Regions from separate parts of the Pseudomonas sp. FW215-R2 genome, predicted to be linked through region 1. Evidence: predicted binding sites of a transcription regulator. Region 1 holds the regulator's gene; the other holds the start of a gene.
The links. Region 1 encodes FliA, which starts transcription of late flagellar genes. Its sites were predicted from a motif close to CTAAAGTTTNNNNNNNNNNNGCCGNTAA; they were not measured.
Positions count from the first base shown of each region.

Region 2: AC3WRD_RS19535 (flagellar protein MotY) is a predicted target of FliA. The motif match lies at 1,960-1,987, and genes of this name have one in related genera.

Region 1 is NZ_JBYTBO010000005.1:236,480-241,250, reverse strand. It holds gene AC3WRD_RS09575 (chemotaxis protein CheA) at 1-180, opposite strand, end outside; gene AC3WRD_RS09570 (protein phosphatase CheZ) at 234-1,022, opposite strand; gene AC3WRD_RS09565 (chemotaxis response regulator CheY) at 1,040-1,411, opposite strand; gene fliA (RNA polymerase sigma factor FliA) at 1,579-2,319, opposite strand; gene fleN (flagellar synthesis regulator FleN) at 2,316-3,146, opposite strand; gene flhF (flagellar biosynthesis GTPase FlhF) at 3,260-4,600, opposite strand; gene flhA (flagellar biosynthesis protein FlhA) at 4,612-4,771, opposite strand, start outside.
Region 2 is NZ_JBYTBO010000014.1:45,683-50,453, reverse strand. It holds gene AC3WRD_RS19550 (peroxiredoxin) at 1-101, shown strand, start outside; gene rnt (ribonuclease T) at 176-850, opposite strand; gene pyrC (dihydroorotase) at 847-1,893, opposite strand; gene AC3WRD_RS19535 (flagellar protein MotY) at 2,053-2,961, shown strand; gene AC3WRD_RS19530 (argininosuccinate synthase) at 3,091-4,308, shown strand; gene AC3WRD_RS19525 (hypothetical protein) at 4,470-4,771, opposite strand, start outside.

The DNA of each region.
Region 1 (4,771 bases):
GAGCTGAAGGAAGCCGGCGCCCCCTTTTACAGTGTGGAAACCGCGAAAAATTGCGTTGAGCAGATCTGCGTCATCCGGACGGCTTTCCAGCTCGACCAGTTGTTCGGACAGTTGCTCAAGAATCTCGCCGGCCTCAACCAGGAAATCCTGAAGGATCTCTTCATCGGCGCCGAAGCTCATTAGGGGGTGCTCCTACAGGTCTAAAAACCCAAAAAACCTATAATTCCAAAACTCTAGAATCCAAGGCTGGATAACAAATCGTCCACATCGTCCTGACCGGACACAACGTCTTCTCGTTTATCGGCATGAATCTGCGGACCTTCACCCTGCGAGAGATGTTTTTGTGGATCTTTTTCAGCGAGCATCGCCGCACGGTCATGTTCGATGCCCGCAAAGCGGTCCACCTGACTGGCCATGAGCACGAGTTTGAGCAGATTGCTTTCGACTTCGGTGACCAACTGGGTCACGCGCTTGATCACCTGACCTGTGAGGTCCTGGTAATCCTGGGCCAGCAGAATGTCGTTGAGGTTGCTCGACACCGCGCGGTTGTCCGCGCTGCTGCGTGCCAGAAAACCGTCGACCCGACGCGCCAGCTCGCGGAACTCTTCAGCCCCGACTTCACGGCGCATGAAACGTCCCCAGTCGGCACTCAATGCCTGGGCTTCGTCAGCCAGGCCATTGACCACCGGCGTGGCGCTTTCCACCAGGTCCATGGTGCGGTTGGCCGCCGCTTCAGTCAGCTTGACCACATAGCCCAGACGCTCGGTCGCATCAGTGATCTGCGATACTTCCTCGGCCTGCGGCATATGCGGGTCGATCTGGAAGTTGACGATTGCACTGTGCAGTTCGCGCGTGAGCTTGCCCACTTCCTGGTACAGGCCACGGTCACGGGTCTGATTGAGCTCATGGATCAGTTGCACAGCGTCGCCGAACCTGCCTTTTTCAAGGCTTTCGACCAGTTCGACCGCGTGTTTTTTCAGAGTCGACTCGAAGTCGCCCTGTGAAGATTCGTTATGCTCCATAGCTCCCCCGCGCGTCATCAGCCGATGCGTTCGAAAATCTTCTCGATTTTTTCTTTCAGCGCCTGAGCCGTGAAAGGTTTGACCACGTAGCCGTTAACGCCGGCCTGGGCCGCTTCGATGATCTGCTCGCGCTTGGCTTCAGCAGTCACCATCAGCACTGGCAGGTGCTTGAGTTTTTCATCGGCGCGCACGTGACGCAGCAGGTCGATACCGGTCATGCCAGGCATGTTCCAGTCGGTCACCAGAAAGTCGATGCTGCCGCTGTTGAGCACCGGAATGGCAGTGGTGCCATCGTCGGCTTCAACGGTGTTGGTGAACCCAAGGTCACGCAACAGGTTCTTGATGATCCGCCGCATCGTTGAGAAGTCATCAACGATGAGGATTTTCATGTCTTTGTTCAATTCGACCTCCAAGCAGTCTTAAACGCGCCCAGCACCTGGACGCGCCATTTCAATCAATCCGGCAAAGCACTCGATGACTGTCTGGAGCACAACAGAGCAAGACCGGTGCCGTTCACCACCGCACCAGCCTCGTTCGCAGCGTCCCCACACTGCCTTCAGCGCGCTCGCCACTCCCCCAAACGCCCCCGCAAGCGGGCCGCGCACTGGCTGTGTAACTGGCTGACCCGCGATTCACTGACGCCAAGGACTTCACCGATTTCCTTGAGGTTCAGCTCTTCGTCGTAGTACAGCGCCAACACCAGTCGCTCACGCTCCGGCAAATTGGCAATCGCGTCCGCCAACGCAGCCTGGAAGCGCTCATCTTCCAGATCGCGCGACGGCTCAAGATGAGCACTTGCGCCATCCTCGTGCAGCCCTTCGTGTTCGCCGTCCTGCAACAGGTCGTCGAAACTGAACAGTCGGCTGCCCAGGGTGTCGTTCAAAATCCCGTAGTAATCGTCGAGACTCAATTGGAGTTCGGCCGCAACCTCGTGATCTTTAGCGTCACGGCCGGTTTTAGCTTCAATCGAGCGAATCGCGTCGCTGACCATACGGGTGTTGCGGTGAACCGAGCGCGGTGCCCAGTCCCCCTTGCGTACTTCATCGAGCATCGCGCCGCGGATCCGGATGCCCGCGTACGTTTCGAAACTGGCGCCTTTGCTGGCGTCGTATTTGGTCGAGACTTCGAGCAGGCCGATCATCCCGGCCTGGATCAGGTCTTCGACCTGCACACTGGCCGGCAATCGCGCCAGCAAGTGGTAAGCAATGCGTTTGACCAGTGGCGCGTAACGCTCGATCAGCTCGTACTGCGCGTCACGTGCCGACTTCTTGTAGAAATTCATACCGCTGGCGGTCATAGCACAGGTCCTGCCGTTTGCTGCACGAGGCGCTCGACGAAAAATTCGAGGTGGCCGCGCGGATTGGCGGGCAGCGGCCAGGTGTCGACCTTTTGCGCGATCGCCTTGAACGCCAGTGCGCACTTGGAACGCGGGAAGGCTTCATAGACCGCACGCTGCTTCTGCACCGCCTTGCGCACGCTTTCGTCGTAAGGCACCGCACCGACGTATTGTAGGGCGACGTCGAGGAAGCGATCCGTGACCTTGGTCAACTTGGCGAACAGATTGCGACCTTCCTGCGGGCTCTGGGCCATGTTGGCTAGGACGCGGAAGCGGTTCATGCCGTAATCGCGGTTCAGCAGTTTGATCAGGGCGTAGGCGTCGGTGATCGAGGTCGGCTCGTCGCAGACCACCAGCAACACTTCTTGCGCTGCGCGAACGAAACTGACTACCGAGTCACCAATACCCGCAGCAGTGTCGATCACCAGTACGTCGAGATTGTCGCCGATGTCGCTGAACGCCTGAATCAGACCGGCATGCTGGGCCGGGCTCAGGTGAACCATGCTCTGCGTGCCGGAAGCGGCCGGCACGATGCGGATCCCGCCGGGGCCTTGCAACAGCACGTCGCGCAGCTCGCAGCGGCCCTCGATCACATCGGCCAGGGTACGTTTGGGCGTGAGGCCCAGCAGAACGTCGACGTTCGCCAGACCCAGGTCGGCGTCCAGCAGCATGACCCGACGGCCAAGCTCTGCCAGCGCCAGGGACAAGTTCACTGACACGTTAGTCTTGCCGACGCCACCTTTGCCGCCGGTCACCGCGATCACCTGTACGGGATGCATGCTGCCCATGTTATTTCTTTACCTTGTCTTGCATAGACGGAGGCCACATTACTGGCTGCGCGTTCACAACCGGAACAATGCATGGCAGACCATCGATGTAGGTACAAAAACTGTTCATTACCTCAGCCAACCTGCTTGGTGGGACTGTGGTAGATATCAGCGAACATGTCAGCCATGGCTTCTTCGCTGGGTTCTTCCTGCATTTGCACACTGACGGCGCGGCTGACCAATTGATGACGGCGCGGCAGATGCAGATCATCCGGAATCCGTGGGCCGTCGGTCAGGTAGGCGACCGGCAGTTCATGACTGATCGCCAGGCTCAGCACCTCGCCAAGGCTGGCCGTCTCATCCAGTTTAGTCAGGATGCACCCGGCGAGCCCGCAACGCTTGTAACTGTGATAAGCGGCGGTTAGAACCTGTTTCTGGCTGGTGGTTGCCAGTACCAGATAATTTTTTGACCGAATGCCACGACCGGCCAGGCTTTCCAGCTGCATGCGCAGTGCCGGATCGCTGGCCTGCAGGCCGGCGGTATCGATCAGCACCACGCGTTTGCGCAGCAGTGGATCCAGCGCCTGCACCAGGGACTGGCCCGGGTCGACGTGGGTCACCGACACATTGAGGATCCGGCCCAGGGTTTTCAACTGTTCCTGAGCACCGATGCGGAAGCTGTCCATGCTCACCAGCGCAATGTTCTGCGCGCCGTACTTGAGCACGTAACGGGCGGCCAGCTTGGCCAGGGTGGTGGTCTTGCCCATGCCGGCAGGACCGACCATGGCAATGATCCCGCCCTCTTCCAGCGGCTCGACTTCCGGGGTGGCGATCATCCGCGCCAGGTGCGCCAGCAACATGCGCCAGGCCTGACGAGGTTCTTCGATATCGCTGGTCAGCGCCAGCAGGTCGCGGGACAACGGGCCGGACAAGCCGATGCGTTGCAGACGACGATAAAGGTTCGCCTGAGCCGGACGGCTGCCTTGCAGCTGATTCCAGGCCAGAGTGCCGAGCTGCACTTCCATCAGCTCGCGCAGGCTGTTGAGTTCGAAACGCATCGAATCCAGCGCACGCGGATCAACGCCAGCGGCAGCCGGCGCAGGCGCAGGTGCCGGACGCGCCGGAGCAGCGTAAGTCGGTTCTGTCAGAGGCTCGGCAGCCGTCAGCGGCAGGCCGGCGGTCAATGGCAGACCGGAGAACAACTGGCGATTGGTGTTGCCGTCGGCCTCACCACGCATGCTCAGTTCGGCCTGGGCGGTGACGATGCGCGACTGGGTCTTGCGCAGCTCGTCTTCGAGTTCCATGTTCGGAACCCGTGGCGCCAGCGCCGACAGTTTGTAATCCAGCGCCGCCGTCAGCTCGACGCCGCCGGCAATGCGGCGGTTGCCAATGATGGCGGCATCAGCGCCCAGCTCATCACGAACCAGCTTCATGGCCTGACGCATATCGGCGGCGAAAAAACGCTTAACTTGCATAAACCACTACCTCAGCCGTTGGGCCCTACTGTCGCAACGATGGTCACTTGCTTGTTGTCCGGAATTTCCTGGTAGGCCAGCACATGCAGTCCAGGGACTGCCAGGCGGCCAAAGCGCGAGAGCATCGCGCGAACCGGGCCTGCTACCAACAGGATCACCGGCTGACCTTGC
Region 2 (4,771 bases), on a different contig from region 1:
GCGAAGTCTGCCCTGCCAACTGGAAAAAAGGCGACAAAGGCATGAACGCTTCACCAGAAGGCGTTGCGGCTTACCTGACCGAGAACGCTGCTGCCCTGTAAGGCGCAACGTCGAGGTACAAAAAAACCGGCTCTTGAGCCGGTTTTTTCATGCGCGGGATTTAATCCGACGACCCTCAGTCGTCGAAGTCTTCCCAGCCGCCCATCTGTTTCCAGCGGTTGACGATGCCGCAGAACAGCTCGGCCGTCTTTTCGGTGTCGTAACGCGCGGAGTGCGCTTCACGGCCATCGAAATCGATGTCGGCTGCCTGACAGGCCTTGGCCAGCACGGTCTGACCGTACGCCAGACCCGCGAGGGTTGCGGTGTCGAAGCTGGAGAACGGATGGAACGGGTTGCGCTTCATGTCCAGCCGCGCGACGGCGGCGTTGAGGAAGCCCAGGTCGAAGCTGCTGTTGTGGCCGACCAGGATCGCCCGTTTGCAACCGTTGGCCTTCAAGGCCTTGCGCACGCCACGGAAGATATCGGTCAGGGCCGTCTCTTCGCTGACCGCCATGCGCAACGGGTGATCGAGCTTGATCCCGGTGAACTCCAGCGCGGCCGCTTCGATGTTGGCGCCTTCGAATGGCTCGACACGGAAGAAGTAGGTGTGGTCCGGGTAAACGAAACCCTTTTCATCCATGGCGATGGTGGTCGCGGCAATCTCCAGCAATGCGTCGGTGGCCGAGTTGAAACCACCGGTCTCTACGTCGACGACAACCGGCAGGTAGCCGCGAAAGCGTGCTGCCATTGGATGGCGTGAACCGCCGCCACCTTGACCGTCCAGTTCGTCGTCGAAATGGTCTTCACTCACGCGTGTTCCTCCAGCAGGCGCCAGCGCAGTTTTTCACCGGCGCGCAGCGGGATAACGGTCAGCTCGCCGAAGGGCAGGCTGGTCGGGGCGGTCCATTCTTCACGGACCAGGGTAATGCGATCGGTGTTCGCCGGCAGGCCGTAGAAACGCGGGCCGTTGAGACTGGCGAAGGCTTCGAGCTTGTCCAGCGCATTGCGCTGTTCAAAGGCTTCGGCATACAACTCGATGGCGGCGTACGCGGTGTAGCAGCCGGCGCAGCCGCAGGCGGCTTCCTTGGCGTGCTGGGCGTGCGGCGCCGAGTCGGTGCCGAGGAAGAACTTCGCGCTGCCGCTGGTGGCGGCGTCGAGCAGGGCTTCCTGGTGGGTATTGCGCTTGAGGATCGGCAGGCAATAGAAGTGCGGCCGGATTCCGCCTACCAGCATGTGGTTGCGGTTGTAGAGCAGGTGATGCGCGGTGATCGTCGCGCCAACGTTGGCCGAAGCCTCGTTGACGAACTGCACGGCGTCGCCGGTGGTGATGTGTTCGAACACGACCTTGAGCGTCGGGAAACGCTCGACCACACGACGCATGTGCTCGTCGATGAAGATTTTCTCGCGGTCGAACACGTCAACGTCGCCACGGGTGACTTCACCGTGGATCAACAGCGGCATGCCGACTTCGGCCATGGCTTCCAGCGCCGGGAAGATCTTGTCGATGCTGGTGACCCCGGAATCGGAGTTGGTGGTGGCGCCGGCCGGGTACAACTTGGCCGCGTGGACAAAACCGCTGGCCTTGGCTTCACGAATTTCTTCGGGCTGGGTACGGTCGGTGAGGTACAGCACCATCAACGGCTCGAAACGACTGCCGGCCGGGCGGGCAGCGAGAATCCGCTGGCGATAGCCGTCGGCTTCAGCGGCGTTGCGCACCGGAGGTACCAGGTTAGGCATGATGATCGCGCGACCAAAGGTGCGCGCAACATCTGCAACGGTATTGGTCAACACGGCACCATCGCGAAGATGAATGTGCCAGTCGTCGGGACGCAGCAGGGTCAGGCGGTCGGACATGAGGGGATTCCAGGCGGGTCAAACTGAGGCGAATGCTACCGGAAAAGACTCTTGCAGGCACTCGCTATCAAGTTTTGCGACGAGCGTCCGATATCCCATAGGTATGCCGTAAACATGTATGTATCGGTCTTTTTGTTGTAGAAGCCAATGGAGCCTCCCGTGCGCCAGCGTTATTTAGCCTTGCTCAGTGTGTTTGCCAGCCTTCCGGCGATGGCGCTGACCTACCAGACCCGTCTGGAGAACATTGAGTGGACGGTCGAGGGCGACAAGTTCGAATGCCGCCTGACGCAGCCGATCACCGATTTCGGCTCGGGCCAGTTCGTGCGCAAGGCCGGCGAGCAGGCGACTTTCCGCCTGAACGCCTACAACGCCATGCTCGGCGGCGGTTCGGCGACCTTGATGGCGGCAGCGGCGCCCTGGCAGCCGGGCCGTGGCGATATCAATCTGGGCACGGTCAGGATCGGCAGTGGCAATATCCTCTTCAACAGTTCTCAGGCGCAGGCCGGACAGTTGATCAGCGGCCTGATGGACGGACGCAGCCCCGTGGTGCGCCATGCATCGGGCGATGGCCGTGTGTCGGAAGTGCGTCTGTTGCCGGTCAAGTTCAGCAAGGCGTTCAACGACTATCAGGCCTGCGTGGCGAAACTGCTCCCGCAGAATTTCGAGCAGGTCAAGCAATCGCAGATCGGTTTCCCCGGCGAAGGCATCGAACTGGACGCCGCCGCCAAGGCCAAGCTGCAAGTCATGCTCGAATATATGAAGGCCGATCCGACGGTCAACCACATCGAGCTCGACGGCCACTCCGACAACAGCGGCAATCGCCTGACCAACCGCGAACTGTCGCGCCGGCGCGCTCTGGCGGTGGTCGACTTCTTCAAGGCCAACGGTATCCAGGAATCGCAGATCACCGTGCGCTTCCATGGTGAACGTTACCCGTTGGTGCCAAACACCAATGCCGCCAACCGGGCCAAGAACCGTCGGGTCAACGTGCACCTTGCGCGGGTGGCACCGACTACCGCTCCTGCGCCTCAGGCCAGCACACCGGCCAACGCTGCGGCGACGTCCTGACCCGCCGGTCATCGTCGCCCTCTCGACAGATTCTGTCGCTTTGTCGTCTTAAGCTGTCGCGCCTCTGTAAATTATCGCGTTTGAGCGGTAGACTCCTCGGCTTTCCGTAGAACCCCGTGGAGTGATGGCATGGCGGACGTAAACAAGGTCGTTCTGGCGTATTCCGGCGGCCTGGACACTTCGGTGATCCTCAAGTGGCTGCAGGATACTTATAACTGTGAAGTCGTGACCTTCACCGCTGACCTGGGTCAGGGCGAAGAGGTCGAACCGGCTCGCGCCAAGGCTCAGGCCATGGGCGTCAAAGAAATCTACATCGACGACCTGCGCGAAGAATTCGTGCGTGACTTCGTGTTCCCGATGTTCCGTGCCAACACCGTTTACGAAGGCGAGTACCTGCTGGGTACTTCCATCGCGCGTCCGCTGATTGCCAAGCGTCTGATCGAAATCGCCAACGAAACCGGCGCCGACGCCATTTCCCACGGCGCAACCGGCAAGGGCAACGACCAGGTCCGTTTCGAACTGGGTGCCTACGCGCTCAAGCCAGGCGTAAAAGTGATTGCCCCTTGGCGCGAGTGGGACCTGCTGTCCCGCGAGAAACTGATGGACTACGCCGAGAAGCACGCGATCCCGATCGAGCGCCACGGCAAGAAAAAATCCCCGTACTCGATGGATGCCAACCTGCTGCACATCTCCTATGAAGGCGGCGTGCTGGAAGACACCTGGACCGAGCACGAAGAAGACATGTGGCGCTGGACTGTCTCCCCGGAGAACGCACCTGACAAGCCGCAATACCTGGAACTGACCTACCGCAACGGCGACATCGTCGCTCTGGACGGCGTCGAAATGACTCCGGCCACCGTACTGGCGACCCTGAACAAGATCGGTGGCCAACACGGCATCGGCCGTCTCGACATCGTCGAGAACCGTTATGTCGGCATGAAGTCCCGTGGCTGCTACGAAACCCCGGGCGGCACCATCATGCTGCGCGCTCACCGCGCCATCGAGTCGATCACCCTGGACCGCGAAGTCGCTCACTTGAAAGACGAGCTGATGCCGAAGTACGCCAGCCTGATCTACACCGGTTACTGGTGGAGCCCGGAGCGTCTGATGCTGCAACAGATGATCGACGCCTCCCAGGTCAACGTGAATGGCGTCGTGCGCCTGAAGCTGTACAAGGGCAACGTGATCGTGACCGGCCGCAAGTCCGACGATTCGCTGTTCGACGCCAACATCGCGACCTTCGAAGAAGACGGCGGCGCCTACAACCAGGCCGACGCGGCGGGCTTCATCAAGCTCAACGCGCTGCGTATGCGCATTGCTGCCAACAAAGGCCGCAAGCTGTTCTGAGTCCTTCGGACCAGACGTGAAATAGCGGTCTTGTCGTTCTGACAAGACCGCTATGCTGCAAAACCCTTCTGTTTACCTGATCGTAGTGGATCGGCGTTCCCGAACTCATCTGTTGTACTGTGCGCATCGCATTGATGTACTTCGTGTCTCTGCGCCTCAATTTAAACTCTTCCCAATACACTGATGTTCTGCGCTTGAACGTCGTAAATAATACAATACGTCGTCCCCGTGGTTTTCCTTCCTCGCTTGAGCGATTTGGCGATGTTTTCTTTCGGTAAAATGTCTGACATATCATCTGTTAAAACGAGGAATATTCTGAGCGAGTGCTTGGCGGGTTGTGGGATTTTTTCCAGGAGTGTGTTTATTTTTGATTCGGCGTTCATGCCCCGAATGTCGATGATACACAGCGTACTCAGCGGTTTCGGTAGTTTTACAGTCTGAATTCCGGTAACGGGTTGGTCAC